Regions from separate parts of the Pseudomonas sp. IT-347P genome, predicted to be linked through region 1. Evidence: predicted binding sites of a transcription regulator. Region 1 holds the regulator's gene; the other holds the start of a gene.

Region 1 (16,172 bases):
ACAAGGCCAGCGACAACGTCACCGTCGGCCTCAACCTGAACAACCTCTTCGACGAAAAGTACTACGAGCGCTCTTACAGCAACTACTGGGTCAACCCCGGCGAGCCGCGCAATTTCACCGTCAGCCTGACACTCAACCTGTAAAAGGACGTCACCATGCAATACGGCAAATCCCTTGTACTCATCGCCGCGCTGTTCGCCGGCCAGGTTTCCGCCCATGGCCTGTGGACCGAACAGCGCCGCGGCAACATCGAAGTGGTCTACGGTCATGGCGCTGAGGACAACGCGTTCAAGGCGCAGAAGATCAGTGGGGCCTGGGCTTACGATGCGGGCGGCAAGATGATTCCGGTGAGCGTCGAGCGCCTGGCCGATCATGCTCGCCTGAAACCGTTGAAGTCGCCTGCGGTGATGGCCGTGGCATTGAACAATGGCATGTGGTCGCAAACGGCTGACAAGAAGTGGATCAACGAAGGCCGCAGCAAAGTGCCGAGTGCCATTGAGGCAACCGAGACGTTCAAGTACAGCCTGGCGGTTTACCAGCCGGGGGTGAAGTTGCCCAAGCTGGATCAGATCAAGTTGCTGATTGTGCCGGAGGTTGATCCGCTGACCGTTGGGCCGGGCAAGTCATTGCCGGTGCGGGTATTGCTCGATGGCAAACCAGCGGCGGGGGTGAAGTTGGTTGGCGACTATCGCAGCGCGCCGAACACAGTGAGCACCGAGACTGACAAGGATGGCCGTGCGCAGGTGCTGGTGCGTAATGAAGGGTTGAATGTGATTGCGGCGCAGGTGGAAGTGCCGGTGAAGGACAGCGCGGATGTTAATAGCCGTGGGCTGTTTAGTTCGCTGACTTTCCTGGGCGAGCCGCATCACGAATAAGAGCAGGCCCTCACCCCAGCCCTCTCCCGGGAGGGAGAGGGAGCCGATAGAGTTGTCTTGCGGGATACATCGACCTGAGAGACCGCGTCGATTATGGATTCGGTAGAGCAAGTTCAGGTCGGTGCAACTCAGGAACATCCCCCAATCAGTCCCCTCTCCCTCTGGGAGAGGGCTAGGGTGAGGGGCTTTTGCTTTTAGAGGTCGCCAAGCCCATCAATCAGCGCCTGATTCTGCTCCGGCGTGCCAATCGAAATCCGCAGGAACTGCGCGATCCGTTCCTGCTTGAAGTGCCGCACGATCACGCCCTGCTCACGCAACCTGGACGCCAGTCCCGCCGCATCGTGCTGCGGATGCCGGGCGAAAATGAAGTTCGCCGCCGACGGCAGCACTTCAAAACCCTTGGCCTGCAATTGCGCGATCACCCACTCACGGCTCTCGATTACCAAGCGGCAGGTCTTGTCGAAATACTCACGATCTTCGAACGCCGCTGCCGCGCCGACAATCGCCAGACGATCCAGCGGATAGGAGTTGAAGCTGTTCTTGATCCGCTCCAGCGCCTCGATCAGGTCCGGATGCCCGACCGCCAGGCCCACCCGCAGCCCGGCCAGCGACCGCGACTTGGACAGGGTCTGCGTCACCAGCAGGTTCGGATAACGGTCCACCAGACTGATCGCGGTTTCGCCACCGAAGTCGATGTAGGCCTCGTCCACCACGACCACCGAATCCGGGCTGGCCTTGAGGATCCGTTCGACCGCGTCCAGTGCCAACAGGCAACCGGTGGGGGCGTTCGGGTTAGGGAAAATGATCCCGCCATTCGGCTTGGCGTAGTCGGCCGGGTTGATCTGGAACTGCGCGTCCAGCGGCACCGCATCGTATTTGATGCCGTACAACCCGCAGTAAACCGGATAGAAACTGTAACTGATGTCCGGGAACAGCAGCGGCTGATCGTGTTGCAGCAAACCGTGGAAGATGTGCGCCAACACTTCATCCGAACCATTACCGAGGAACACCTGATTGCTCTGCACGCCGTAGTAATCGGCGACGGCAGTTTTCAACAGGTCGCTGTTCGGGTCCGGGTACAGACGCAGATTGTCATTAAGCTCGACCTGCATCGCCGCCAAGGCTTTTGGCGAGGGGCCGTACGGGTTCTCGTTGGTATTGAGCTTGACCAGTTTGGTCAGCTTCGGCTGTTCGCCCGGCACGTATGGCACCAGATCCTTGACGAACGGGCTCCAGAATTTACTCATCGCTCAGTTCCCCTGCCCTTTTAGAAAGTCTTCGTCTTTGATGCGGTATTCAGCGCTGCGCGCGTGCGCGCTCAGCGATTCGCCACGGGCCAGAACCGATGCCGTTTTACCCAGCTCGGAAGCACCGGCCTCGGAGCAGAAGATGATCGACGAACGCTTCTGGAAGTCATACACACCCAGCGGCGAGGAGAAACGCGCGGTGCCGGAGGTCGGCAGCACATGGTTCGGGCCCGCGCAGTAATCGCCCAACGCTTCGGAGGTGTGGCGGCCCATGAAGATTGCACCCGCGTGGCGGATCTGCGGCAGCCAGGCCTGTGGGTCAGCCACCGACAGCTCCAAGTGTTCCGGGGCGATGCGGTTGGCGACTTCGATGGCTTGCGCCATGTCCTTCACGTGAATCAGCGCACCACGGCCATTGATCGAAGTTTCGATGATGGTCGCACGGTCCATGGTTGGCAGCAGTTTGTCGATGCTCGCGGCGACCTTGTCGAGAAACTCGGCGTCCGGGCTGACCAGAATCGCCTGAGCGTCTTCGTCGTGTTCGGCTTGCGAGAACAGGTCCATCGCAATCCAGTCCGGATCAGTCTGGCCATCGCACACCACGAGGATTTCCGAAGGGCCGGCGATCATGTCGATGCCGACCTGACCGAACACGTGACGCTTGGCGGTGGCGACATAGATGTTGCCCGGGCCAACAACCTTGTCGACTTGCGGCACGCTTTCGGTGCCATAAGCCAGAGCAGCAACCGCTTGCGCGCCACCGATGGTGAACACGCGATCGACGCCAGCGATGCACGCGGCCGCCAACACCAGTTCGTTGATTTCACCGCGCGGGGTCGGCACGACCATGACCACTTCGGTCACACCAGCGACCTTGGCCGGAATCGCGTTCATCAACACCGACGACGGGTACGACGCCTTGCCGCCCGGCACGTACAGACCGGCGCGGTCCAGCGGCGTGACCTTCTGGCCCAATACTGTGCCGTCAGCCTCGGTGTAGCTCCAGGAATCCTGCTTCTGTTTTTCGTGGTAACTGCGCACACGGGCCGCGGCTTTTTCCAGAGCTTCGCGCTGTGCCACGGTGATGCGGGTCAGGGCCAGTTCCAGACGCTCGCGCGGCAGGATCAGATCAGCCATTGAGGCAACTTCGAGGCCGTCGAACTTCTGGGTGAACTCGACCAGCGCCGCGTCACCACGCTCGCGCACCGCCTTGATGATGTCGAGCACGCGCTGATTGACCGAGTCGTCAGACACACTTTCCCAGCTCAACAGATGATCCAGATGATGCGCGAAATCCGGGTCAGCAGCGTTGAGTCGGCGAATTGCAGTCGGTGCGGTCATAGCGAGAGCCTCATAGGAATGGCAAAAAACTCAGGCGCCCGAAACTATCATTCGATCCGCTTAGGCACCTGAGAATTCTGGCTATGAGGCGGATAGACGGCGCGACCTGGGTCGCGCAGGTAAATCAGCCGCGGTGTCGCGATTCCACTGCATTGCGCAGGGTATCGATCAACGCCTGGATCCGGGCGTGTTGCATTTTCATCGAAGCTTTATTGACCACCAGGCGCGAGCTGATCGTGGCGATCAGTTCCTGAGGTTCCAGGCCATTGGCGCGCAGGGTGTTACCAGTGTCGACCACGTCGATGATCTTGTCCGCCAGACCGATCAGCGGCGCCAGTTCCATCGAGCCATAAAGCTTGATGATATCGACCTGACGACCCTGCTCGGCGTAATAACGCTTGGCGACGTTGACGAATTTGGTCGCCACGCGCAGACGGCCCTTGGGCTCAGGCGCGCCGATCTTGCCGGCAGTCATCAGCTTGCACTGGGCAATCTGCAGATCCAGAGGCTCGTAGAGACCCTGGCCGGTGTATTCCATCAACACGTCTTTGCCGGCAACGCCGAGGTCGGCCGCGCCATGCTCGACATAGGTCGGCACATCGGTGGCACGCACGATCAGCAGACGAACGTCGTCCTGGGTCGTGGGAATGATCAGCTTGCGGCTCTTGTCCGGATTCTCGGTCGGCACGATGCCCGCTTCGGCGAGAAGCGGCAGGGTGTCGTCAAGGATGCGGCCCTTGGACAGTGCGATGGTCAACATGGGAAACGTCAGTCCTTATCAAGGTACTCATGTCCGGTCGCAATCGGCGCCGGACACACATCGAGCCGTAAACCGGCTCGACTCAAAACGAATTCAACGGACACGTCCCTGTGTCCCGATGCAGCAATCAGCCCGGAACGCGACGGATCTTGGCGCCCAGCATCTGCAGTTTTTCTTCGATGCACTCGTAACCACGGTCGATGTGGTAGATGCGGTCGATCAAAGTATCGCCTTCAGCAACCAGCGCCGAGATCACCAGGCTGGCCGAAGCACGCAGGTCGGTCGCCATCACAGGCGCGCCCTTGAGAACTTCAGTACCGGTGACGATAGCGGTGTTGCCTTCGACCTGGATCTTGGCGCCCATGCGGTGCAGTTCGTACACGTGCATGAAACGGTTTTCGAAGATCGTCTCGATCACGGCGCCGGTGCCTTCGGCAATGGCGTTGAGCGAGATGAACTGTGCCTGCATGTCAGTCGGGAAAGCCGGGTAAGGCGCGGTGCGCACGTTGACGGCTTTCGGACGCTTGCCGTGCATGTTCAGCTCGATCCAGTCTTCACCGCAGGTGATTTCTGCGCCGGCTTCACGGAGTTTTTCCAGAACGGCTTCAAGGATGGTCGGATCAGTGTCCTTGACCTTGACGCGGCCGCCGGTCACGGCAGCGGCAACCAGGTAGGTGCCGGTTTCGATACGGTCAGGCATGACCTTATAGAAAGCCGAACCCAGACGCTCGACGCCATCGATGGTGATGGTGTCGGTACCGGCGCCGGAAACCTTGGCGCCCATGGCGTTGAGGAAGTTCGCCAGGTCAACCACTTCAGGTTCACGGGCGGCGTTCTGCAGTACGCTGCGGCCCTTGGCCAGAGCCGCGGCCATCATGATGTTCTCGGTACCGGTCACGCTGACGGTGTCGAAGAAGAAGTGCGCACCGCGCAGGCCACCTTCAGGCGCCTTGGCCTTGATGTAGCCGCCTTCGACGTCGATGACCGCGCCCATGGCTTCGAGGCCACGGATGTGCAGGTCGACCGGACGCGAACCGATCGCGCAACCACCAGGCAAAGCCACTTCGGCTTCACCGAAACGGGCAACCATCGGGCCCAGTACCAGGATCGACGCACGCATGGTTTTCACCAGTTCGTACGGGGCGATCAGGGTCTTGATGGTGCGCGGGTCGATTTCGACGCTGAGTTTCTCGTCGATCACCGGCTCGATGCCCATGCGACCGAACAGCTCGATCATGGTGGTGATGTCGTGCAGGTGCGGCAGGTTGCCAACGGTCACCGGGCCATCGCACAGCAGGGTGGCGGCCAGGATCGGCAGGGCAGAGTTCTTTGCCCCGGAAATGCGGATCTCGCCATCAAGACGAGCGCCACCGGTAATAATCAATTTATCCATAAGAATCTCGACGCCCTTAGGCTCAGGTGCGCTCGGCCCAGGCCGCGCTGCTGAAAAATTTCATAGTGACCGCATGGATGCTGCCATCGGTGATCCATGGGTTCAAATGGGCATAGACCTGCTGCTGACGCTTCACCGGGCTCAACGCCGCCAGTTCATCGCTAATCACGTTCAGCTGGAAATTGCAGCCTTCGCCCTCAACTTCTACCAACGTTCCGGGCAGCTTTCCTTCAAGGAAGCTCTTCACTTCTACGGCCTGCATGCTCAACCTCAATCGGCGCCCTGTGCGCACGGGTCGGACATCATACAAAAAAGCCCCGCGCCTGCGAACCCCGCATGGCAGGACTCTGACGGGGGGCTTCTTTATTGATGCGGGTTCAGGGGTGCGCCAACAGTTCGGTCAGTTCACTGACCTGAGCAATTTCGCGCATGTCTTCGGGCATCGCGCGGATGCTCACAGCCTTGCCGGCCGCATTCGCATCGCGCATGAAGCACAGCAGCAACGACAAGCCGACGCTGCTGGACTTCTTCACCGCCGAGCAATCGATCACCAGCGAGGACGCCTTGCTGGATTTGATCAGCGCCTGGCCTTCCTTGCGCAAGTCTGCGCCGGTGCGGTAATCCAGCACGCCGCTGAGCAGAAGCTCGTCGACATCACTCATACGAACTGCGGCCTCACTCATTGTGCTGGCTTCTCGGCAGCTTTGTCGGTTTCCTGCTTGGCCTTGGCCACTTCACCGGCCCAGCCATCGATAGTCTTGTCCAGATCGTTGCCATTGCGCTGCATCGCGTCGGCGAACTGATCACGGAACAGTTTGCCGATGTTGATACCGTTGATGATCACGTTGCGCAGTTTCCACTCGCCGTTGATCTTCTCCAGCGTGTACTGCACAGGATAGATTGCGCCGCTGCTGCCCTTGACGGTCATGTTGACGCTGGTGCGATCGCCCGATTCGTCCTTGGCCGGATCAACAGTGATGCCCTGGTTGTTGTACTCAAGCAAGGCGTTGCCGTAGAACTGGAACAGGCCGCGCTTGAAATTTTCCTGAAAGCGCTGCATCTGCGCAGGCGTCGCCTTGCGCGAATACTTCACGGTCATGATGCTTTTGGAAATGCCTTCAGCGTCCACCACCGGACCGACGATGGTGTTCAACGCCGTGTAGAAATCCTGCGGATCCTGCTTGTACTTCTCTTTATTGGCCTGCAAATCGGCAAGCATCCGGTTCGTGGTGTCCTGAACCAGATCATGCGCGGATTGCCCAGGCGCAGCGTTGGCCAGCAGTGGCAATGCCGCGAGCAACACCAACAGGCCACGTCGCAAGGTAGAGATCATTCAAAAGCTCCTCATTTGGCGTCTTTGCTAACGGTATTGAGCAGGAATTTACCGATCAGGTCTTCCAGTACCAGTGACGACTGCGTGTCGTGGATGGTTCCACCATCCTTCAGCGGTTTGTCTTCCCCGCCGACGCTGATACCGATGTACTTCTCGCCCAGCAGACCAGCGGTCAGGATAGACGCTGTGGAGTCGGTTGGCAGATTGTCGACCTTCTTATCCACTTGCAGGGTGACCCGACCGGTGAAGCTGTCGCGATCCAGATCGATCGCCGTGACCTTGCCGATGGTCACACCGGCCATGGTCACTTTGGCTCTGACCGTCAAACCGGCGATATTGTCAAAGTAGGCATACAGTTTATAGGTGTCGGTGGTCGACGTCGGAGACAGGCCACTGACCCGCAAAGCAAGCAGCAACAAAGCCAGGATCCCTGCCAGCAGGAACAGGCCGACACCGATTTCCAGGGTGCGGTTTTGCATCAGAAATCTCCAAACATCAAAGCGGTCAGAATAAAGTCCAGACCCAGTACCGCCAGTGAGGCGAATACCACGGTCTTGGTGGTGGCGCGACTGATGCCCTCGGAAGTGGGCTCACAGTCATAGCCTTGGAATACGGCAATCCAGGTCACTACAAAGGCGAAAACAATACTTTTGATCACGCCGTTGAGCACGTCACTGGTGAAATTCACGCTGTTCTGCATGTTCGCCCAATAAGAGCCTTCATACACACCCAGCCAGTCGACAGCCACCCACGAACCGCCCCAGATACCGACCACGCTGAAAATCATCGCCAGCACCGGCAGGGAAATGAAGCCGGCCCACAGGCGCGGAGCAATGATGTACTTGAGCGGATCGACACCGATCATTTCCAGGCTGGACAGCTGCTCGGTGGACTTCATGTTGCCAATCTCGGCAGTCAGGGCCGAACCGGCACGACCGGCGAACAACAGCGCAGTCACCACCGGACCCAGCTCACGCAACAGGGTCAGCGCAACCATCTGCCCCACCGCCTGCTCCGAACCGTAGCTCGACAGAATGCTGAAGCCCTGCAGCGCCAGCACCATGCCAATGAAAATCCCGGAAACAACGATAATCACCAGCGACATGACGCCGACTGAATGCAACTGCTTGATCAGCAGACTGAAACCGCCGCTGATCCCGCCGCGCCCCAGCAAGGCATGAAACAGGAACAGCGTCGCACGACCGAACACCGCGACGGCGTCGATCGCCGCCTCGCCGAACCGGCGCACGCGTTCTATTAATGAAATTCTGCGCATCAGCGCTTCCCCAGAAGATCTGCGCGGTAATCCGTCGCTGGAAAATGATACGGCACCGGGCCATCGGGATCGCCGGTCATGAACTGGCGGATCCGCGGTTCGTCCGAGTTCATCAACTCGTCCGGCGTACCCTGCCCCAGCACCTGACCATCACCCACCACATAGATGTAGTCGGCGATGCTCGCGGTTTCGGCCAGATCGTGGGACACCACGATACTGGTGATCCCCAGCGCATCGTTGAGCAGGCGGATCAGGCGCACCAGCACGCCCATGGCAATCGGGTCCTGGCCGACGAACGGTTCGTCGTACATGAGGATCTGCGGATCGAGCGCAATCGCCCGCGCCAGTGCGACGCGGCGCTTCATGCCACCGGACAGTTCATCCGGCATCAACTCGATGGCGCCGCGCAGACCGACCGCCTGCAATTTGAGCAGGACGATGTCGCGGATCATTTCTTCCGGCAAATCGGTATGAACACGCAGGGGGAAAGCCACGTTCTCGAACACATCGAGATCGGTGAACAGCGCGCCGCTTTGAAACAGCACACCCATGTGCTTTCGCGCATCGAACAAATCGCTGCGCGAAAGCGCAGGCAAATTCTGGCCGTTGACCCAGACTTCACCGCTGGCAGGGCGCAATTGTGCGCCCATCAATCGCAGCAGCGTGGTCTTGCCACACCCGGAAGGCCCCATGATGCCGGTGACCTTGCCGCGCGGGATGCGAATATCGACGTTATTGAAAATGCTGCGCGCACCGCGCTTGAAGGAGACTCCCTTCAGCTCGACCGCGTAGGCGTTATCGGCACTCATCTAAACTCCTTGCGATGCAGCCTCTCACTCGGACGCCTGTCTTTACTTAAAAAGTACGTACATCCCGGGCAGGCCGAACTGGCGGCGAACTATATCACTGCAAAGGCGAAGCGCCCAAGGCTTGTACCAGCCTGAGTTCGGCGATATGACAGGTGCGCAGGCTCTTTTACCGGGTTTTGGTAACGAGTAATGACAAAGCACGACGAACTTGCGTGAGGCTTTGCAACATAACCGCTATAATCGCCGCCTTTTCATCGGGCTATACGATTTCTGACATGAGCCAATCCAGCGACCTGATTCAATCGGCACAACGCACCATCCAACTCGAAGTGGAAGCCGTACAAGGCTTGTTGCCCCATATCGACGCCGATTTCGTACGCGCTTGCGAGATGATTCTGGCCAGCAAGGGCCGTGTAGTCGTGGTCGGCATGGGCAAATCCGGGCACATCGGCAACAAGATTGCCGCAACCCTGGCCAGTACCGGCACCCCGGCGTTTTTTGTCCACCCGGCCGAAGCCAGCCATGGCGACATGGGCATGATCACTCGCGATGACGTGATCCTAGCCCTGTCGAACTCCGGCTCGACCAACGAAATCGTGACCCTGCTGCCGCTGATCAAACGTCTGGGCATCCAGTTGATCAGCGTCACCGGCAACCCGCAATCGCCACTGGCCAAGGCTGCCGAGGTCAATCTCAACGTTCACGTCGAGCATGAAGCCTGCCCGCTGAACCTCGCGCCGACCTCTTCGACCACTGCGGCCCTGGTCATGGGGGACGCACTGGCCGTAGCGCTGCTGGAAGCGCGCGGCTTCACCGCTGAAGATTTCGCTTTCTCGCATCCGGGCGGCGCCCTTGGCCGTCGACTGCTGCTGAAAGTGGAAAACGTCATGCACGCCGGCCAGGAGTTGCCGCAAGTCCAACGCGGCACGCTGCTCAAGGACGCATTGATGGAAATGACCCGTAAAGGTCTGGGCATGACCGTCATCCTTGAAGCGGACGGTAAACTGGCCGGGATCTTCACCGACGGCGACTTGCGCCGTACGCTTGACCGCAGCATCGACATTCGCAGTGCCACCATCGACCAGGTCATGACGGCCCACGGCAAGACTGCCCGGCCCGAGATGCTGGCCGCCGAGGCCCTGAAAATCATGGAAGACCACCGAATCAACGCACTGGTCGTCGTAGACGAGGAAGATCGCCCGGTCGGCGCCTTCAACCTCTCCGACCTGCTGCGCGCAGGAGTCATGTAATGAGCAACGATCTGCTGCAACGCGGCAAAGCGATCAAACTGGCGGTTTTCGACGTCGACGGCGTCCTCACTGACGGTCGCCTGTACTTCCTTGAAGACGGCAGCGAATTCAAGACCTTCAACACCCTCGACGGCCAAGGCATCAAAATGCTGATGAACGCCGGCGTGCAGACCGCTATCATCAGCGGTCGCAAAACGCCGGTGGTCGAGCGTCGCGCGAAAAACCTGGGGATTCCCCACCTGTTTCAGGGGCGCGAAGACAAACTGGTTGTCCTCGACGGCCTGCTTGAGCAACTGGGCCTAAGCTATGAAGAGGTCGCCTATCTCGGTGACGACCTGCCCGACCTGCCGGTAATCCGCCGTGTGGGCCTTGGCATGGCCGTGGCCAACGCCGCCGATTTCGTCCGCGAACACGCCCATGGCGTTACCCGGGCCCGTGGTGGCGAAGGTGCCGCCCGCGAATTCTGCGAATTGATCCTGCGCGCCCAGGGCCGCCTCGATGCGGCTAACGCCGCGTACCTGTGAGCCAAACCATGTTCAGCAAAAAATTTCGCAACTTCCTGCTGTTCGGCTGCATCGCTGCGATTTTCGCAGCGGTCGGCTATTGGAATATCAGCCCGGAACGTTTTCTCGACAAACCACCGGTCACCTCGGTGGAAACGCCTATCGACTGGTATGCAACCAACACGCACACCATTCAGTACCTGCCCGATGGCAAAGTGCAGTACGAGATGACCTCCGACAAGGCCGAACACGTCAAGGCCACCGATATCACTCTGGTGACCAAGCCTGATTTGAACATGTATCGCGGCACCGACTTCCCATGGCACGTGACCAGCGAGCGCGGCGAAGTGAATTCGGGCGGTACCGAAGTGGAACTGATCGATTCGGTCCGCGTGCAGCGCACCGATGAAAAACAGCGCGGCACCCTGATCACCAGCACGCGCATGACCGTGTTCCCGCAGCAAGAATATGCGCAGACTGCGCAACCCGTTAGAATCGAGGGCGCTGGTGGCGTATCGACTGGCGTCGGAATGAAAGCGTACCTGAAGGACAGCAGGATACACCTGCAATCGAACGTAAGAGGACAGTATGAGGCTCGTTAAAACCCTCCCTATTTTGCTCAGTCTGGGCGCAGCACTGGGAAGCGTGAGCGCCTGGGCTCTGCCGAACGATCAGCAGCAACCTATCCGCATTCAGGCCGACGACGCCCAACTGGACGACAAGAACGGCATCGCGACCTATAAAGGTGATGTGATCATCACCCAGGGCTCGATGATCGTTAAAGGCAACACCGTCACCATGACTCGCGCGCCGAATGGCGATATCGACGTGGTGACCTCCGTGGGCAATCTGGCTTACTTCGAGCAGTTGCAAACCCAGGGTGACACCAAACCGGTTCAAGGCTACGGCGTGACGATTCAATATCACGCCCAGCAAAACCGCGTCGTGCTGATCGATAAGGCCAAGGTCGTCGACAAAGACGGCAACGTCACTCAGGGCGAAAAAATCGTCTACGACACCGTGAAGAAACTGGCCAGCGCCGGTCGCGCTACCGGCAGCAAGGTCACCGAGGCGCGTCCGCGCATCGACATGGTGATCCAGCCGAAGAAGAAAACCGACGAGAAAACCCAGTAATGGCAACTCTGAAAGCTCAGCACCTGGCCAAGGCCTATAAAAGCCGCCAGGTCGTGCGTGACGTCAGCCTGTCGATCGACAGCGGCCAGATTGTCGGCCTGCTTGGCCCGAACGGCGCCGGCAAGACGACCTGCTTCTACATGATCGTCGGGCTGGTACAGGCCGATCAGGGCCGCGTGCTGATCGACGATCTGGACGTCAGCCACCAGCCAATGCACGGTCGTGCCAAGGCCGGGATCGGTTATCTGCCGCAAGAAGCGTCGATCTTCCGCAAACTGTCGGTGGCCGACAACATCATGGCCATCCTCGAGACCCGTCAGGAGCTCGACAAGGCCGGCCGCCGCAAGGAGCTGGAAAGCCTGCTGCAGGAATTCCACATCAGCCACATCCGCGACAACCTCGGCATGAGCCTGTCCGGTGGTGAACGCCGCCGGGTGGAAATCGCCCGCGCTCTGGCGACCGCACCGAAATTCATCCTGCTCGACGAACCATTCGCCGGTGTCGACCCGATCTCGGTTGGCGACATCAAGCAGATCATCCACCACCTCAAGGCCAAAGGCATCGGTGTATTGATCACCGACCACAACGTCCGTGAGACGCTGGATATCTGCGAAACCGCTTACATCGTCAACGATGGTCAACTGATCGCTGAAGGCGACGCAGAAACCATCCTGGCCAACGATCTGGTCAAGGAAGTGTATCTGGGCCACGAGTTCCGCCTGTAAGCGCAACAGTGCCCGGTGCGCCGCCCGGGCGCTGTATCGATTCAAGCAGGATTTAATCCGCTTTAATTGTTACGGCGCTCTAGGCAAACACTTCAGTTTCAGGCATATAATTTGCTTAAGTTTGGCGCTTCGGCGCCCTGTAGTGGATGGCGCATAGCGCCGGCGAATAAGGTGTTAAGCCCCTGCCATGAAACCATCGCTAGTCTTGAGAATGGGCCAGCAGCTGACGATGACACCGCAGCTGCAACAGGCCATCCGCCTGCTCCAATTGTCGACCCTGGATCTGCAACAGGAAATCCAGGAGGCTCTGGAATCCAATCCGATGCTCGAACGCCAGGAAGAAGGCGACGACTTCGACAATTCCGACCCCATGGCCGACAACGCCGAACAGAAGCCCAACACCGAGATCCAGGAACCTTCCTATCAGGAAACCGCGCCGACGGTAGATAACCTCGAGGACGGTGAATGGAACGAACGCATCCCCAACGAGCTTCCAGTCGACACGGCCTGGGAAGACGTTTACCAGACCAGCGCCAGTAGCCTGCCCAGCAGCGATGATGACGAGTGGGACTTCACCACCCGCACCTCCGCCGGCGAGAGCCTGCAGAGCCACCTGCTGTGGCAACTGAATCTCGCACCGATGTCCGACACCGATCGCCTGATCGCCGTCACCCTGATCGATTGCATCAATAATCAGGGCTACCTGGACGAGACCCTCGAGGAAATCCTCGAGGCGTTCGATCCGGAACTGGACATTGAACTCGACGAAATCGAAGCCGTTCTACATCGCATCCAGCAATTCGAACCGGCTGGTATCGGCGCGCGCAACCTTAGTGAATGCCTGCTGCTGCAATTGCGTCAGTTACCCGCCAAGACGCCATGGCTGGCTGAAGCGAAACGTCTGGTCAGCGATTACATCGATCTGCTCGGCAGCCGCGATTACAGCCAGTTGATGCGACGCATGAAGCTCAAGGAAGACGAGCTGCGTCAGGTCATCGAACTGGTGCAGAGCCTCAATCCGCGCCCGGGTTCGCAAATCGAATCGACTGAAGCCGAATACGTTGTCCCCGACGTCATCGTGCGCAAGGACAACGAGCGCTGGCTGGTCGAACTCAATCAGGAGTCGGTGCCACGCCTGCGCGTCAACGCCCAGTACGCGGGTTTCGTCCGCCGCGCCGACACCAGCGCCGACAACACCTTCATGCGCAATCAATTGCAGGAAGCCCGCTGGTTCATCAAGAGCCTGCAGAGCCGTAACGAAACCCTGATGAAAGTAGCCACCCAGATCGTCGAGCATCAGCGCGGTTTTCTGGAGTACGGCGACGAAGCCATGAAGCCGTTGGTCCTGCACGACATCGCCGAAGCGGTCGGTATGCACGAATCGACGATTTCCCGGGTGACCACGCAGAAATTCATGCATACCCCGCGCGGTATTTATGAGTTGAAATACTTTTTCTCCAGCCACGTCAGCACCTCCGAGGGCGGCGAATGCTCGTCCACAGCGATCCGCGCGATCATCAAAAAACTGGTTGCCGCGGAAAATCAGAAAAAGCCGTTGAGTGACAGCAAGATCGCTGGTTTACTGGAGGCACAAGGCATTCAGGTGGCTCGCCGCACCGTCGCCAAGTACCGCGAATCCCTCGGGATCGCGCCTTCGAGCGAACGCAAGCGGTTGATGTAAGCCACGTTACAGCGTTCCAGTGGCAGGCTTTTCGGCCTGCCGCTTTATGCACTGGCAACGAAGGAGAAGCTGTATGCAAGTCAACATCAGTGGACACCAACTGGAAGTGACCCAACCTCTGCGTTCCTACATCGAGGAAAAACTCCAACGACTGGAGCGACATTTCGACAAGATCACCAACGTGCAAGTCACGATGTGCGTCGAAAAGCTGAAGCAGAAAATCGAAGCCACCTTGCATATACCCGGCAGCGAAGTGGTCGCCAACGCAGAAGATACTGATATGTATGCTGCGATCGACTCACTGACCGACAAGCTGGATCGCCAACTCAAAAAGCATAAGGAAAAGACCCAGAGCCTCCTTCAGGGCGCAACCGGTCGTTAACATCCCTAATCCATGATCCGACTTGAAACCATCCTGACCCCCGGCCGTTCCCAAGTGAACGCGCCGGGCGGCAGCAAGAAAAAAGCCCTCGAACAGATTGCCAACCTGATCCATCGCGAAGTGCCGGATCTGGCGATGCAAGATGTCTTCGAGGCGTTGATTGCCCGTGAAAAACTCGGTTCCACCGGTTTTGGCAACGGCATCGCCATTCCTCACTGCCGCCTCAAGGGTTGCCAGTCGCCCATCAGCGCGCTGTTGCACCTTGAAGCCCCTATCGATTTCGACGCCATCGACGGCGCGCCGGTGGACCTGCTGTTTGTTTTGCTGGTCCCGGAAGCCGCAACCGATGCGCACCTGGAATTGTTGCGTCAGATCGCCAGCATGCTCGATCGCAAGGAAGTACGCGATAAACTGCGCAGCGCCCCGAGCAGCGAAGCCTTGTACCAGGTCGTACTGGACGAGCAGAACGGGCATTAATCATGCGTTTGATCATCGTCAGTGGCCGTTCGGGCTCGGGCAAAAGTACCGCCCTGAACGTCCTTGAGGACAACGGTTACTACTGCATCGACAACTTGCCGGCGGGATTGCTGCCGGAGCTGGCCGAGCGCGCCCTGATTCACACTGAACTGGCGCAACCGCTGGTGGCCGTGTCGATCGATGCGCGCAACTTGCCAAGCCATCTGTCACGCTTCCCCGAATTGCTTGAAGACGCCAGAAGCAAGCATATCCAGTGCGATGTGCTGTATCTGGACGCTGACGAGGAAACCCTGCTCAAACGGTTTTCCGAGACCCGTCGTCGTCATCCGCTGAGCAATGCCAATCGCTCGCTGGCCGAGGCGATTCAGGATGAAACCGCCCTGCTCGGCCCGATCGCCGATCTCGCTGACCTGAAGATCAACACCACCAATCTGAACCTGTACCAGTTGCGCGATTCCATCAAGCTGCGCCTGCTGAATCAGCCGGAGCCGGGCACCGCGTTTCTGGTCGAGTCATTCGGTTTCAAGCGTGGCATGCCGGTTGATGCCGATCTGGTTTTCGATGTGCGTTGTCTGCCAAATCCTTACTGGAAACCGGAACTCCGCGCGCAGTCAGGCCTCGATGCGCCGGTGGCCGAATATCTGGCGGAACAGCCGGATGTCGAAGAAATGTATCAGGACATCTTCGCCTACCTGCACAAGTGGCTGCCGCGCTTCGCCGCCAGCAACCGCGCCTACGTCACCATTGCCATTGGCTGCACCGGCGGACATCACCGCTCTGTCTACCTGACCGAACGCCTGGGTCAGGCCCTGCAGAAAACCCTGAAGAACGTCCAGGTTCGCCACCGCGACCTCACTTAAAGGATTCACTCCGCGATGCCTGCTCGTGAAATCGAAATCATCAACAAATTGGGTCTGCATGCCCGGGCATCGGCTAAATTTGTCGGCGTGGCCGGCAAGTTTCCGGAGACGACGATTAGAGTCGGT
Region 2 (16,172 bases), on a different contig from region 1:
CGACGTCGAGGCGGTTGTCACTGCCCACGTACGGGTAGTGACCGACCTTGACGCCGGCCGCGGCGAATATGGTTTCGTGGATCGGCCAGGTCGGGTTGCTCAGCCACACGCCTTTGCCCGGCAGGCACTGGGCGATGAAGTCGGCGGCCAGACGCAGGGCGCCGGTGCCCCCTGGGGTCTGGGTGGCGCCGGCGCGCTGGTCGGCGATCAACCTGGAGTCGGCGCCGAGCACCAGCTCATTGATGACTTTGCCGAACAACGGGTTGCCGTGACCGCCGATGTAGGTCTTGGTGTCCTGGCTTTCGACCAGCCGAGCTTCGGCGATTTTCACCGCCTCAGGGATCGGCGTCAGGCCTTGCGCGTCCTTGTAGACGCCAACGCCCAGGTCGAATTTGCGCGGGTTGGTGTCCTGCGCATACGCCTCCATCAAGCCGAGGATCGGGTCGCCGGGTACCCGGCCGATGGCGTCGAAGTGCATTACTTGCGTCCTTCTGCGGTCTTGGCCACTTCGTCAGTGCGTGCGGCCATGATGAAGTCGTTGCGGTGCAGGCCTTTGATCGAATGGCTCCACCAGGTCACGGTGACTTTGCCCCACTCGGTCAGCAGACCCGGGTGATGACCTTCGGCCTCGGAGATTTCGCCGACAGCGTTGGTGAAGGCCAGCGCGTGTTTGAAGTTCTTGAACAGGAAAACTTTCTCCAGCTGCATGATGCTGTCGCGTACTTCGATGTTCCAGTCAGGAATCTGCTTGATCAGGATCGGCAGTTCTTCGTCGCTGACTTGTGGCGCATCGGCGCGGCAGGCTTCGCAGTGGGCTTGGTTCAAAGTCGACATGGTGTATTCCTGAAATCGAGTGTGTTTTTTTTATTTAAGCGTTTGAGCCGTCAATGCCGTCACGCTAAACCAAAGTGGCGGCGACTGACAGGCTCAATTGTCAGCAAAAGTCGCGGTTCACGCGGCTTTCGGTTTCGGCGGAAATTTCGGTGCGTGCAGACCCAGCTGCATGCCTTGGCGAACCATGGCCATGATGTCTTCATGGGCCACGTCGAACAGACGCTTGAGGTTCGGCAGGACAAAGTACAGCGGTTGCAGGATGTCGATGCGATACGGCGTGCGCATGGCTTCCAGCGGGTCGAACGCTTGATGCTCAGGTTCGTCCGACAGCGAATAAACGGTTTCTTTGGGTGACGACAGGATGCCGCCGCCGTAGATGCGCTTGCCTTGCGGGGTGTCGACCAGGCCGAACTCGATGGTCATCCAGTACAGACGCGCCAGATAAACACGTTCTTCCTTGGTGGCCTGCAAACCGAGTTTGCCGTAGGTGTGGGTGAATTCGGCGAACCACGGGTTGGTCAGCAGCGGGCAGTGACCGAAGATCTCGTGAAAGATGTCCGGCTCTTGCAGGTAGTCCAGTTCTTCGCGAGTGCGAATAAAGGTGGCCACCGGAAACTGCTTGCTGGCCAGCAGTTCAAAAAAAGTCTGGAAGGGGATCAGTGCCGGCACGCGGGCGACCTGCCAACCGGTGGTCTCGCCGAGCACCTTGTTGATCTCGCCGAGTTGCGGAATGCGGTCGTGGGGCAGACCGAGTTTTTCGATACCGTCCAGGTACTCCTGGCACGCACGCCCTTCGATCACTTTCAACTGGCGAGTGATCAGCGTGTTCCACACCGCGTGTTCTTCGGCGGGGTAGTCGATAAAACCTTGCGCATCGGGCTCGCGGGCCACGTATTGCGTCTGCTTCATACTGCTCTCCTGCTAGGGGAATTCGTTCTTGTTATGTCCAGCGATGGATTCAGGATTACCCGAGAGCGGGCTGATGTGCAGCTGGTTGAAGCGCTTGTGCGTAGGAAATTTCTCTTTAATTCGTAAAATAATCGTTACGCTTTGGCGGATATCTCGCGTTTGTGGTGATTGGCGGGTTTGAAAAGGCGCGTGGCTGTCACATAATCTTGACAACTATCTGCGTGCCTCGACAGAAAAAATGAGCTTCGGGCGCACCGCAATACCCTGTGGGAGCGAGCTTGCTCGCGAAAGCGCTGGGTCTGGCACATCAATGTTGGATGTGCTGACGCCTTCGCGAGCAAGCTCGCTCCCACAGGGTCGGTAATCAACTCCCAATCTTGTCGGGCCTTATATATGCGCATCAAAGTTCACTGCCAGAACCGCATCGGCATCCTGCGCGACATTCTCAACCTGCTGGTGGCCTACGGGATCAACGTCGCGCGCGGTGAGGTCGGTGGTGAGCATGGCAACGCGATCTATCTGCACTGCCCGAACCTGATCAACATCCAGTTTCAGGCGCTGCGGCCAAAGTTCGAGGCGATCGCCGGGGTGTTCGGCGTCAAGCGGGTAGGGCTGATGCCCAGCGAGCGACGGCACATGGAATTGAATGCCTTGCTCGGCGCGCTGGAGTTTCCGGTGCTGTCGATCGACATGGGCGGTTCGATCGTCGCCGCCAACCGCGCGGCGGCGCAGTTGCTCGGCGTGCGCGTCGATGAAGTGCCGGGCATTCCGCTGTCGCGTTATGCCGAGGATTTCGATTTGCCGGAACTGGTGCGCGCCAATAAATCGCGGATCAATGGCATGCGGGTCAAGGTCAAGGGCGACATCTTTCTGGCCGACATCGCGCCGCTGCAATCGGAACACGACGACAGCGAAGCCATGGCCGGTGCGGTGCTGACCTTGCACCGCGCCGACCGCGTCGGCGAGCGCATCTACAATGTGCGCAAACAGGAGTTGCGCGGCTTCGACAGCATCTTCCAGAGCTCGAAAGTGATGGCCGCCGTAGTGCGAGAAGCGCGGCGTATGGCGCCACTGGATGCACCGTTGTTGATTGAGGGCGAAACCGGCACCGGTAAGGAATTGCTCGCCCGTGCCTGCCACCTCGCCAGTCCTCGTGGACAGTCACCATTGATGGCGCTCAATTGCGCCGGACTGCCGGAGTCGATGGCGGAGACCGAGCTGTTCGGCTACGGCCCCGGCGCTTTCGAAGGGGCGCGGGCCGAGGGCAAGCTCGGACTGTTGGAATTGACCTCGGGCGGTACATTGTTTCTCGACGGCGTCGGCGAAATGAGCCCGCGCTTGCAGGTGAAACTGCTGCGCTTTCTGCAGGACGGTTGCTTCCGTCGAGTCGGCAGTGATGAAGAGGTTTATCTGGATGTGCGGGTGATCTGCGCCACGCAAGTGGATTTATCCGAACTGTGCGCGCGCGGCGAGTTTCGTCAGGACTTGTATCACCGCTTGAACGTGCTCTCCCTGCACATCCCGCCGTTGCGCGAATGCCTCGACGGACTGACGCCGCTGGTCGAGCACTTCCTCGATCAGGCCAGTCGGCAGATTGGTTGTTCGCTGCCGAAACTGGCGCCGGCGGCGATGGATCGCCTCAGTCATTACCATTGGCCGGGCAACGTGCGGCAGTTGGAGAACGTGCTGTTCCAGGCGGTTTCGCTGTGCGATGGCGGTACGGTGAAAGCCGAGCATATTCGTCTGCCGGATTACGGCGTGCGTCAGCCGCTTGGCGATTTTTCCCTCGAGGGTGGCCTTGACGAGATTGTCGGGCGCTTCGAGAAAGCGGTGCTGGAGCGGCTGTATTCCGAGCATCCGAGCAGTCGACAGTTGGGCAAGCGGCTCGGGGTTTCTCACACCACCATTGCCAATAAACTCCGTGAGTATGAAGTTGGCAAAACCGAATAACAGCCAAAAACTGTTTGGCGCTGATGGCCTCTTCGCGAGCAAGCCCGCTCCCACAGGAGGAATGAACTCCAAATGTGGGAGCGGGCTTGCTCGCGAAGGCGGCAGTACAGGCAACCCTACTGTCAGCCTTTGCCACCTACCGGCATAACACCGCCGGTTTTTCGTCTCCGAAACATTTCCCTTTCCCCCGCAACATCCCCCAAGTCCTTTGTTTACCGGGCCTTTGGCCGCCAGAAAAAAGTTGGTCTGCAAATTGCTTATGGCTCAGCAGTACAGCGGTGGGCGGCAAACGTCCGGCATGCAGAGGAAAGAGTGTGGACAAGTACCTTTATGTGGCAATGACCGGCGCCAGCCAGAACGCACTGGCGCAAAAGGCCCATGCCAACAACCTGGCGAACATCTCCACCAACGGTTTTCAGCGCGACCTGGAGCAGGCGCGTTCGATGCCGGTGTTCGGTGACAGCTTTCCGGCGCGTGCGTTTGCCATGAGTGAACGGCCCGCCACTGACTTCACGCCGGGCTCGCTGGTGCAGACCGGCCGTGACCTCGATGTAGCCGTCACTGGCAATGGCTGGATCGCCGTGCAGAACCCGAACGGCGGCGAAAGCTACGTGCGCACCGGCAGCCTTAACGTTGACGCCCTTGGCGTACTGCGCGCCGGCAACGGTATGCCGGTGATGGGCAATGGCGGTCCGATCGCCGTGCCGCCCGAGCAGCAGATCGAAGTCGGTGAAGACGGCACCATCAGTATTCGTGCGATGGGCGAAGGCCCGCGCGTCATGGCGGAGGTCGACCGGATCAAACTGGTCAACCCGGACATCAAGAACATGAACAAGGGCCTCGATGGCTCGATTTACACCAAGGACGGCCAGCCTGCGCCGGCCGATGCCAACGTCAAGCTGGTGTCGGGTTTCCTTGAGTCGAGCAACGTCAATGCCGTCGAAGAGATGACCTCGGTGCTGGCCCTGGCCAAGCAGTTCGAGTTGCACGTCAAGATGATGAACACCGCCAAAGACGACGACCAGGCCATGGCTCGGGTCTTGCAGATCAGCTAATTATCAGAACGTCGCGCCGAAAAACAGGCGCACGAGGAGAATCGAATGCTTCCGGCTCTATGGGTTGCCAAAACCGGTCTGTCCGCCCAGGACACCAACCTGACCACCATTTCCAACAACCTGGCGAACGTGTCGACCACGGGTTTCAAACGTGATCGCGCCGAGTTCCAGGACCTGCTCTATCAGATCAAGCGTCAGCCAGGCGCCCAGTCGACCCAGGACAGCGAACTGCCGTCGGGTCTGCAAGTGGGTACCGGTGTGCGCATCGTCGGCACCCAGAAGAACTTCACCGCCGGCAGCCTGCAAACCACCGAGCAGCCGCTGGACATGGCCATCGACGGCCGCGGTTTCTTCCAGATCCTGCAGCCGGACGGCACCACGTCTTACACCCGTGACGGTACTTTCCACCTCGATTCCAACGGCCAGATCGTCAACGCCAGCGGTTTCGCTCTGGAACCTGCGATCGTTATCCCCAACGATGCGCAGACCTTCACCGTCGGCCGTGACGGCACCGTGTCGGTGACCATCGCCGGCAACCCGGCAGCGCAAGTGATCGGCAACCTGCAAACCGCCGACTTCATCAACCCGGCCGGTCTGCAAGCGGTGGGCAACAACCTGTTCCTGGAAACCGCTGCATCGGGTGCGCCGCAAGTCGGCACGCCGGGCCTGAACGGTTTCGGCACCACGCTGCAGAACACCCTGGAAACTTCCAACGTCAGCACCGTTGAAGAGATGGTCAACATGATCACCACTCAGCGTGCTTACGAGATGAACTCCAAGGTGATCTCCACCGCCGACCAGATGCTCTCGTTCGTAACGCAGAATCTGTAATCAAGTCTATGAGGCGGCCATGAGGTCGCCTGCAACACCGTGAGGTAGGGTCATGCATCGCTTCGTATCTGTTCTGGCATTGAGTGGGGTCGTCTCGCTCGCGGGCTGCGTCGCTCCGACGCCCAAGCCCAATGACCCTTATTACGCCCCGGTGTTGCCGCGCACGCCGCTGCCGGCTGCGGCCAATAACGGCTCGATCTATCAGGCCGGTTTCGAGCAGAACCTGTATAGCGACCGCAAGGCTTTCCGGGTCGGTGACATCATCACCATCACCCTGAACGAACGCACGCAGGCGAGCAAGAACGCCAACTCGCAGATGGACAAGAACAGCGATAACAAGGTCGGTCTGACCTCGTTGTTCGGCTCCAGTCTGACCACCAACAATCCGATCGGGGGCAACGACCTGAGTCTGAACGCCGGCTACAGTGCCGACCGCTCGACCAAGGGCGACGCCAAGTCGGGACAGAGCAACAGCCTCACCGGTTCGATCACCGTGACCGTTGCTGACGTTCTGCCCAACGGCATCATCGCCGTGCGTGGCGAGAAGTGGTTGACGCTGAACACCGGAGACGAGCTGGTGCGCATTGCCGGTCTGGTGCGCGCCGATGACATCGCCACGGACAACACCGTGTCGTCGACCCGGGTCGCCGATGCACGCATCACCTATTCGGGTACTGGCGCGTTTGCCGATACGAGTCAGCCAGGCTGGTTCGACCGTTTCTTCCTCAGCCCGCTGTTCCCTTTCTAGGTGGCTACGTTGAATCTGAAAAGCTTCATGCTGGCAGCGGCCATGATGTCCGCTGCCTTTGGTGCCCACGCCGAGCGGTTGAAAGATATCGCCAGCATTTCCGGCGTGCGTTCCAACCAGTTGATCGGTTACGGCCTGGTGGTCGGGCTTAACGGCACCGGCGACCAGACGACGCAAACCCCGTTCACCCTGCAGACCTTCAACAACATGCTCTCGCAGTTCGGCATCAAGGTGCCGCCGGGATCGGGCAACGTGCAGTTGAAAAACGTCGCGGCGGTGTCGGTGAGTGCCGATCTGCCCGCGTTCGCCAAACCGGGTCAGCAGGTCGACATCACCGTGTCCTCGATCGGTAACTCCAAGAGCCTGCGCGGCGGCACTTTGTTGCTGACCCCGCTCAAGGGTATCGACGGCAATGTCTACGCGGTTGCCCAAGGCAACCTGGTGGTCGGCGGTTTTGATGCCGAAGGCCGAGACGGTTCGAAGATCACTGTCAACGTTCCGTCGGCCGGTCGCATCCCTGGTGGTGCGTCGGTGGAGCGTTCGGTGCCGAGCGGTTTCAACCAGGGCAACAGCCTGACGCTGAACCTCAACCGCTCCGACTTCACCACGGCCAAGCGCATTGTCGACAAGATCAACGACATGCTAGGCCCTGGCGTTGCGCAAGCCATTGACGGCGGCTCGATCCGCGTCACCGCGCCGCTCGATCCGAGCCAGCGTGTCGACTACTTGTCGATCCTGGAAAACCTCGAAGTCGACCCGGGTCAGGCGGTGGCGAAAGTCATCATCAATTCGCGTACCGGCACCATCGTCATCGGCCAGAACGTCAAGGTTTCGCCAGCCGCCGTGACCCACGGCAGCCTGACCGTGACCATCACCGAAGACCCGATCGTCAGCCAGCCCGGCCCGCTGTCCAACGGCCAGACTGCTGTAGTGCCGCGCTCGCGGGTGAATGCCGAGCAGGAAGCCAAACCGATGTTCAAGTTCGGCCCGGGCACCACCCTCGACGAGATCGTGCGTGCGGTGAACCAGGTCGGCGCGGCACCGGGTGACTTGATGGCCATTCTCGAAGCGTTGAAGCAGGCCGGCGCGTTGCAAGCCGATCTGATCGTGATCTGAGGCCGACACCTATGGATATGCGCAAGAGCGGTCTGGTCAGCAGCAGTGATTCGGGTTCCTACTCGGACCTCAATCGTCTGAACCAACTCAAGGTCGGCGACAAGAACAGCGATGAGAACATGCGCAAGGTTGCGCAGGAGTTCGAGTCGCTGTTCCTCGGCGAGATGCTCAAGTCGATGCGTTCGGCCACTGAAGCGCTGGGCCAGGACAACCCGCTGAACACGCCGGCGGCCAAGCAGTATCAGGAAATGTACGACCAGCAACTGGCCGTTTCCATGTCTCGTGAGGGCGGTGGTATTGGCCTTGCCGACGTGCTGATCCGGCAGATGTCGAAGAACAAACCGATGGCACCGGGTGAGGCAGCTGCCGCGTCCGCCGCCAAGCAGGAAGAAGCCAGGGCGAAAGCCGCTGCCGTGGCCACGCCGGTTGCCGCCGGTACCGTTGCCACCCACGGCCCGTTGTCGCGGCTCAATGGCGAGCGCCCGTTGTGGGCATCGCGTTCGGTGAATGCACCGAACACACAGCTCGCTCATCGCAACGACATGGAACTGATCAATCAGCGTCGTCTGGCCTTGCCACCGAAACTCGCTGATCGTTTGCTCGCCGGACTGGTGCCGTCAGCCACGCCCGCAGCCGCAACCCAATTGCCGCAGCGCGCCACAACGGCGGCCACTACCGGTGCCGGCCCACTGTACAACGGCGACTGGCTGACCCGCGCTGAAGGCGAAAAAGCCGCGGGCGGACAGATGCAGGTCTACGGGCGCGCCATGGCGCAGATCCCGCTGGCGCCGGCGAAAAAAGCCTTCAGTTCCGCCGATGAATTCGTCAACACCATGCTGCCGATGGCCAAGGAAGCCGCCGACCGCATCGGCGTCGATCCGCGTTATCTGGTGGCGCAGGCGGCGCTGGAAACCGGTTGGGGCAAGTCGGTCATGCGTGCCCAGGATGGCAGCAGCAGTCACAACCTGTTCGGCATCAAGGCGAGCAGCAACTGGAAGGGCGATTCGGCCCGGGCGATCACCAGCGAGTTCCGCAATGGCGAGATGGTCAAGGAGACGGCCGAGTTCCGTTCCTACGCCTCGTACAAGGACAGCTTCCACGATCTGGTGACGTTGCTGCAGAGCAATAATCGCTATCAAGATGTCGTGAAGTCTGCCGATAACCCAGAACAGTTTGTACGCGAGTTGCAGAAGGCCGGTTACGCCACCGACCCGAACTACGCAAGCAAGATTTCGCAGATAGCCAAGCAGATGAACAGTTTCCAAAACTACGCTGCGGCGGGTGTATCCACCACGCCTTTATAAGGCACAAGGTATAAGGTCTGAACCATGAGTTTGCTCAATATCGGGATGTCGGGACTGTCGGCCAGCCAGTCCTCTTTGGCTACGACAGGCAACAACATTGCCAACGTCGACACCGCCGGTTATTCACGTCAGCAAACCGTACAGGGCACCAAATCTTCGCAACAGTACGGCACCGTGTTCATCGGTACGGGCACGACCTTGGCCGACGTGCGCCGGGTGTACAACTCGTACCTGGAAAGCCAACTGCACACGGCCACTTCGCTCGACAGCGAGTCCGCCGCGTTTCTGGCCCAGGCCACGCCGCTGGACTCCATGTTGTCGGACACCAACACCGGCCTGACCGGCGTACTGCAAAAGTTTTTCACCACGATGCAGGGCGTCTCGACGTCGGCGACCGATGACACCTCGCGTCAATCGGTGCTGACCGGTGCACAGGCGCTGACCAGTCGCTTCAATACCATCGCCAAACAGCTCAACGACCAGAACACCACCCTCAACGGCAGCCTGGGCGACATGACCACCCAGGTGAACAAACTGGCCACCTCGATTGCCAACCTGAACCAGAAAATCGGCGAGATCTCCACCAGCGGTGGTGCGCCGAACGATCTGCTCGACAGCCGCAACGAGGCCGTGCGCCAGCTCTCCGAACTGACGGGCGCACAGGTCGTCGAGCGCGGCACCAGTTTCGACGTCTACATCGGCAGCGGCCAGCCGCTGGTAATCGGCAACACCACCAACTCGCTGAGCATGGTGGCGAGCAAAACCGATCCGTCGCGCATGGCCATTCAGATGGATCGCGGTTCGAGCACCATCGACATCACCTCGGCAATGAGCGGTGGCGAAATCGGCGGCCTGCTGACTTACCGCAAGGAAGTCCTCGACCCTTCGCTCAACGAGCTGGGCCGCGTGGCGCTGGTGATCGCTGATCAGGTCAACCGCCAGCAAGCCCAGGGCATCGACAAGAACGGTGACTTCGGTGCGGCGATTTTCAACAACATCAACAGTGCCGCGCTGATCAGTTCGCGCAGCATCGCGCAGTCGGGCAACAGCACCGGTTCCGGTAACCTCGATGTCACCATCAAGGACACCGGCAAGCTGACCACCAGCGATTATCAAGTGACGTTCACCAGCGCCACCGACTACACCGTCAAGCGTTCCGACGGCACCGATCTGGGCGCGTTCAGCACCACGACCAATCCGCCACCGGTGATCGACGGTTTCACCCTCGCCCTCAATGGTGGGGCGTTGAGTGCCGGTGACAGCTTCAAAATCACCCCGACCCGCAATGCGGCTGCCAGCATCCAGACGGTGCTCACCGATCCGAAGAAAATCGCGGCGGCAGGGCCGTTGACCGGTGTGGCCAGCGCTGCCGGCCTGGGGACTTACACCCAGCCGACGCTCAGCGACAAGATTGATATCTACAACCCGACCGCCCAGGCCGACATGCAGGCGGCGCTGAAGAACTCGACGCCGGTCAAACTGGTGTTCGGTGATGCCAGCGGTGGCAGCCAGTCCTACACGCTGGTCAACGCCAAGGGGCAGAACATCGGCACCGGCACCATCGTGCCCGGCCAGTCGAACACGCTGAACCTGAAAGTCGGCATCGTCGATGCCAGCGGCAACCCGGTGCTGGACACCAGCGTCACGCCTAACGTGCAGAAAACCTTCACCGTGCAGACCACTGTGGGCGGCACACCGAAGTCGGGCGAAACCTTCACCATGAACCTCACCGGCGCGGCGTCTTCGGACAACCGCAACGCGCAAGCGCTGGTCGCCCTGCAAACGGCGCAGACCGTCGATACAGGTTCGGCAAGCAAGGGCATCAGCCTGACTGACGCCTACAACAAACTGGTGACCAACGTCGGCACCAAGACTGCCCAGGGCAAGTCCGACAGCGCCGCGACCACAGCAATTCTGGATAACGCCAAAGGCGCGCGGGATTCGCTGTCCGGGGTCAACCTGGATGAAGAAACCGGCAATCTGGTCAAATACCAGCAGTACTACACAGCGTCTTCGCAGATCATCAAAGCTGCGCAGGAAACTTTCGCCACGCTGATCAACAGCCTTTAAGGAGTCGTAATTCATGCGCATTTCCACCGCCCAGTATTACGGCACGCAAGCGTCGGACTATCAGCGTAACTTCAACAAGGCTGTCGCCACCGCCAGCGAGGCGAGCAGCCTGCAGCGCATCACCAACGCCTCCGATGATCCGATCGGCGCCGGTCGCTTGCTGCAACTGGGCCAGCAGGCCGCGATGCTGGATCAGTACAAAACCAACGTCAACACCACCAAAAGCGCCTTGACCGTGCAGGAGTCCACGCTGGATTCGATCACCACGGCATTGGCCCGCGCCAAGGAAATTTCCCTCGCTGCCAACAACGGCACGATCACCGATAAGGACCGCCAGGCTTTCGCCTCGGAACTGGGCGAAATCCAGAAGCAAGTGCTGGGCTTGATGAACTCCAAGGATGCCAACGGCAACTACCTGTTCTCCGGTTCGAAGACCGACACGGCCCCGTACTCGCAGAACGGCGACGGCACCTACACCTACAACGGTGACCAGACCACGATCAATCTGGGCATCGGCGATGGCCTGACGGTCGGCACCAATACCACCGGTTGGGATGCCTTTCAGCAGACCATCAACACGGCCCGCACTAACGTTACCCGGACTGCTCCAGCGGTGGATGACGGCCGTGTCGTGTTGTCCAACGGTACGATCGGCACTGAAGCCACCTATAACGCCAAGTTCACCGGCGGCCAGCCGTATACCGTCAGTTTTGTCAGCAGCACGCAGATGAAAATCACCGATGCGCTGGGCAATGACGTGACTGCTGAAGCCAGCAAGAACGGTGTGATCAGCAACACTAGCGGTGCCAACCAGAGCTTCAGCTTCCGCGGCGTCGACATGAAGCTGAACATCAACCTGCAAGCGGGCGACACCAACCCGGACGCGGTCATTGCCGGGCACAGTTTTCAGCTGGCCGTGACACCGGACACGTTCACCACTACGCGTAGTCCGGGCAACCCTTCGACGACGGTGATCACCGGTTCCACCATCACCGACCAGGCCGCCTACGCGGCCGCATTCCCGCAAGGTGGGGCGGTCCTCAAATTCACCAGCGCCACGGCGTTCGACCTGTACGCGGCGCCGGTGACGGCAGACAGCAAGCCGGTGTCTTCTGGCACTGTAGCTGGCGGCAACGCGACGGCAGCCGGTGTGACATTCGCCTTGGGTAACACTCCGGCGGCCGGCGATCAATTTTCGATCCAGCCAAACAACCATCAGACCCAGAATGTGCTCGACACCCTGGGCCAGATGATCACCGCGCTGAACACGCCGATCGATGGCGACCCGGTGGCCAAGCAAAAACTGCAGGGCGCCATGGAGGCCGGCATCGGCAACATCGACGCTGCCAGCAACCAGATTGGCACCGCAATCACTTCAATCGGTGCTCGTGGTCAGTCGCTGGATATGCAGTCTGTCACCAACGACAGCCTGAGCACCGCTAACACCACGACGCAAGGTTCGATCCGCGATTCCGATCCGGCCGAAGTCATGACTCGCCTGACCTTGCAGCAGACCATGTTGCAGGCTGCGCAATTGGCGTTCAGCAAGATCAGCCAGTTGGGTCTGTTCAACAAGATCTGACAGTCACGGGCGCGCAAGCGCCCGGAACTTCGGCTCTTGAGTTTCCAATGTCTTTTTTCGCGGTTTCAGAGGGCTCGCAATTCCGGGCGGGTTCCCGCCGCTTGCGAGTCCGCCGTGAAGTCACTTCCCCTTGTCAGCCTTGTCATTCCCGCCTTCAATCCGCGCTTCTTCGAGCGGGCATTGCGCAGCGCCGTCAGTCAGGGTTACGGCAATCTTGAAATCATTGTGTGCGATGACAGTCGTGGCCCTGAAATCGAAGCCATTGTCACGGCGATGATCGAGCATAGCGGGGTTGCCGTGCGTTACGTGCGCAATCCGCACACCCTGGGCATGGTCGGCAACCTGCAGGCCTGCCTGGATCAGGCGCAAGGCGAATTCATCAAGTTTCTGTGTGACGACGATCAGCTGTTCACCAGCTGTATCGAGCATCAGGCTGACGTGCTCGCTCATCGTGACGAGGTCAATCTGGTGCTGGCCCAGCGGCTGTTGTGGGACGCCGACGACATGGCGCTGCCTTCACGACTGGAAAACACGCCAATGTCGCCGGTCAGTGGCCTGTTCAAAGGTGCTGATCTGCTGGCGCTCTTCGAAACGTTCCCGTCGAACCTCCTCGGTGGTTTCAGTAATGCCCTGTTCCGTCGTGCCGACATAGTCGAATTACTGCCGGCGCTGACCCAGCCGGAACACTGCTTTGTTGCCAGCCTCGATTTTGCGCTGTTCGTGTGCTTGCTGCGGCGCGGCAACGTGGTGATCTCCAATCATGTGTTGAGTGTCGAGCGCCTGTATCCGGATCGTTTGAGCGGCCAGCAAGCCATGAAGGACGCTTTGGGGGTCGAGCAGAAATGGCTGTTGCAAATGCTCGAGGCGCGCAGCGGCGAGTCGGCGCCTGCGAAGGGGTGGGCGCGTTATGTGCCGTTGTCCAAGGCGGATGAGTCGCCCCGGGTCTGGATAGAGCTGCCGTTGAGCCGAACGCTCGGTACCAAACAGAGCGCCCAGATCTGGCAAGTTGGCGCTGACAGCCAGAGTTTTTCCGAACTCTATTCGCAATGGCTGGAGTGCCGCAGGCTCAGTGACGTCCAGAGCAGATTGCTGCCCGACACCCTGGCAGGCTGGCCGTCGACGCCGCGCATCGTGCCGATCGTGGTGGATGAGCAGGGCAGTCCGGCAGCGCTGGAACGTACGCTGGAAAGTCTCGCCGCGCAGATCTACCCGCCCGAGCTGACGCTGGTGCTGTCCAGCGAATGCGCTGAGCCGGTGCTGGATGGGCGTGTGTTCCATTTGCCGTTACAGGATGATTACCAGCAACAGATCAATCAGTTGCTGCCGCAACTGGAAGGCGCCGACTGGTTTTATCTGCTGCGCGCCGGTGATCGTCTGGTGCCTCCGGCCTTGCTGATGATGGCGGAGCGCATCGCCTTCAACAGCGCTCTGCACTGTCTGTACAGCGATGAAGGCAGTTTGCGTGCGGGTGAGTCGGTAGAGCCAGCATTCAAGCCTGACTTCAACCTGGATCTGATGCGCACCTACCCCTACGTCGGCCGCGCCCTGGCATTCCGGCGCGAGACCTTCCTGACACTCGGCGGCTTCGATTCGACGTTCACCGAACTCGCGCCTCACGACATCCTCTGGCGGATGGTTGAGGATCAAGGCACGCAGGTGGTGGGACATCTGGCCGAGATTGCCATCGAGTCGTCCTTCGACCTGGCCCAGTGGTTGTCGCTGCCCGCTGTAACGGAGAACAACGCGCGATTGCTGTCGGCGCATCTTGATCGCCTGGGGATCGCCCACGATCTGCGTCGTGGCAGTGTCGAGTTGCTCAATCGGGTTGATTACTTGCATGCCCATCGGCCGTTGGTCTCGATCGTCATTTCCACTCGCGATCAGATTGCAGCCTTGCAACGCTGTGTCGAAAGCCTGCTGGAAAAAACCGCGTACAGCGAGTACGAGCTGTTGCTGGTCGACAATGCCAGCGAGACCGCCGAGGCTCGTGCCTGGCTGGACGGTATGGCGCAGCTGGGCAGTGAGCGCGTACGCGTGCTGACCTACCCGCAGCAGGGTAACGTCGCCGCACTGCGCAACTTCGCCGTGGCTCAGGCGAGGGGCGAGTACATTCTGCTGCTCAACCCCTACACGGTGATCACGCAGGCTGACTGGCTTGAGGAGTTGCTCAATCACGCCCAGCGTCCGGAAGTCGGCATCGTCGGCGCCAAGATCTTCAATCCCGATGGGTATGTGTTGCATGCGGGGCTGGTGCTCGGTCTGCAAGGGCCGGCCGGCCTGCCGTTTTATGGTCAGGCCATGCAGGCATCCGGGTATATGTTCCGCTTGCAGGCCGTTCAGGACCTGAGTGCCGTCGGTGCCGATTGCCTGATGGTGCGCAAGTCGGTGTTCGATGCGGTTGACGGTCTGGACGAGCAGAATCTGCCGCGCATGTTGCATGAAGTGGACCTGGCCTTGCGCGTAACCCGCCAGGGTTATCTCGTGGTGTGGACGCCTTATGCGGTGCTGGCGCTGGGCGCACAGCCAGTCGAGGCGGTCATCAATGAAGAGGAGGTCTCGCACAACCAGCAAGAAGAAACGTTTTTCAAGCGTTGGCTGCCGGTCATTGCCCGCGACCCTGCCTACAATCCCAATCTTTCGCTGCAAAAACACACCGCTTCGAGCTTCACCCTCGAGCCAGGCCTGCGCACCGGGTGGAGTCCTTTCAGCAATAACACCTTGCCGAAGATTCTCGGGTTGCCGCTCAGCGCCTCCGCGATCGGTCACTACCGGATCACGCAGCCGTTGATCGAACTCGAAGCGGCAGGTCGGGTACAGGGGCAGATTCGCTATAGCGTGAACTTGCCGCCGATAGTCGAAATCGAGCGTATGTCGCCTGATGTGATCGTTCTGCAGGGGCGTTATACCGCGTCGTCGGTCAACGAAATTCCGCTGCTATGCAACTACTTCAGCGCCCGGCGCATCTATGAGCTGGACGACTACGTTATCGATGTTCCCCATCGCAACGCGCATATCCGCAATATGCCGGACAAGCATGAGATGGAGCGTATTGTTCGCCGAGCAATCGGCCTGTGCGACCGCGTCGTGGTCTCGACGCAACCGTTGGCCAACGCCTTGTCGGACATGCATCACGACATCCGCGTGGTGCCGAACATGTTGGCGAAGGAATTCTGGAGCAACCTTCGCAGCCGGCGCCGTACCTCGAAAAAACCGCGCGTCGGCTGGGGCGGTGGCACCAGTCACCATGGTGACCTGGCGGTGATCGCGGATGTCGTGCGCGAACTGGCGGATGAAGTCGACTGGGTGTTTTTCGGCATGTGCCCGGATGATCTGCGTCCATACATGCATGAGTTCCACGGCGTGATCGGCCTCGACGCCTATCCGGCGAAACTGGCCAGCCTCAATCTGGATCTTGCCCTTGCACCGTTGGAGTTCCACATCTTCAACGACTGCAAAAGCAACCTGCGTCTGCTTGAGTACGGCGCTTGCGGCTACCCGGTGATCTGCACTGACACCGAAGCCTACCGCGGCTATCTGCCGTGCACGCGGATCAAGACCAACACTACGGAAGAATGGCTGCAGGCGATTCGCATGCACCTGGCCGATCCTGATGCCAGTTACCGCATGGGCGACGAGTTGCGTGAGGTGGTGCTGCGCGATTACGTGTTGCGCGGCGATAACCTGCGCTACTGGGAGAATGGCTGGCTGGCGGATTGACAGGCTCGCGCTACACCCCCCAAAAAAGGCGACTTTCGAGTCGCCTTTTTTTGGCT

Evidence for each region. Region 1 encodes sigma-54, which starts transcription at its own class of promoters, with help from an activator protein. Its sites were predicted from a motif close to ANTGGCATNNANNTTGCTNT; they were not measured.
Region 2: a site for sigma-54 is predicted at 3,934-3,953, ahead of ACM6IV_RS03360 (flagellar basal body rod protein FlgF). Genes of this name have one in related genera too.

Annotation. Positions count from the first base shown of each region.
Region 1 covers NZ_CATKPQ010000044.1:53,830-70,001, reverse strand. Annotated here, with positions in the region: gene ACM6IV_RS16610 (TonB-dependent siderophore receptor) at 1-143, shown strand, start outside; gene ACM6IV_RS16605 (DUF4198 domain-containing protein) at 156-875, shown strand; gene hisC (histidinol-phosphate transaminase) at 1,070-2,122, opposite strand; gene hisD (histidinol dehydrogenase) at 2,126-3,463, opposite strand; gene hisG (ATP phosphoribosyltransferase) at 3,588-4,223, opposite strand; gene murA (UDP-N-acetylglucosamine 1-carboxyvinyltransferase) at 4,351-5,616, opposite strand; gene ACM6IV_RS16580 (BolA family protein) at 5,639-5,878, opposite strand; gene ACM6IV_RS16575 (STAS domain-containing protein) at 5,994-6,299, opposite strand; gene ACM6IV_RS16570 (MlaC/ttg2D family ABC transporter substrate-binding protein) at 6,296-6,949, opposite strand; gene mlaD (outer membrane lipid asymmetry maintenance protein MlaD) at 6,961-7,428, opposite strand; gene mlaE (lipid asymmetry maintenance ABC transporter permease subunit MlaE) at 7,428-8,225, opposite strand; gene ACM6IV_RS16555 (ATP-binding cassette domain-containing protein) at 8,225-9,034, opposite strand; gene ACM6IV_RS16550 (KpsF/GutQ family sugar-phosphate isomerase) at 9,310-10,284, shown strand; gene ACM6IV_RS16545 (KdsC family phosphatase) at 10,284-10,808, shown strand; gene lptC (LPS export ABC transporter periplasmic protein LptC) at 10,817-11,389, shown strand; gene lptA (lipopolysaccharide transport periplasmic protein LptA) at 11,376-11,921, shown strand; gene lptB (LPS export ABC transporter ATP-binding protein) at 11,921-12,646, shown strand; gene ACM6IV_RS16525 (RNA polymerase factor sigma-54) at 12,834-14,327, shown strand; gene hpf (ribosome hibernation-promoting factor, HPF/YfiA family) at 14,401-14,709, shown strand; gene ptsN (PTS IIA-like nitrogen regulatory protein PtsN) at 14,722-15,186, shown strand; gene rapZ (RNase adapter RapZ) at 15,189-16,046, shown strand; gene ACM6IV_RS16505 (HPr family phosphocarrier protein) at 16,062-16,172, shown strand, end outside.
Region 2 covers NZ_CATKPQ010000006.1:38,884-55,055, forward strand. Annotated here, with positions in the region: gene ACM6IV_RS03340 (amino acid aminotransferase) at 1-478, opposite strand, end outside; gene ACM6IV_RS03345 (4a-hydroxytetrahydrobiopterin dehydratase) at 478-834, opposite strand; gene phhA (phenylalanine 4-monooxygenase) at 952-1,743, opposite strand; gene ACM6IV_RS03355 (sigma-54-dependent transcriptional regulator) at 2,137-3,693, shown strand; gene ACM6IV_RS03360 (flagellar basal body rod protein FlgF) at 4,008-4,748, shown strand; gene flgG (flagellar basal-body rod protein FlgG) at 4,794-5,579, shown strand; gene flgH (flagellar basal body L-ring protein FlgH) at 5,632-6,327, shown strand; gene ACM6IV_RS03375 (flagellar basal body P-ring protein FlgI) at 6,355-7,443, shown strand; gene flgJ (flagellar assembly peptidoglycan hydrolase FlgJ) at 7,455-8,747, shown strand; gene flgK (flagellar hook-associated protein FlgK) at 8,772-10,817, shown strand; gene ACM6IV_RS03390 (flagellar hook-associated protein 3) at 10,831-12,399, shown strand; gene ACM6IV_RS03395 (glycosyltransferase) at 12,514-16,116, shown strand.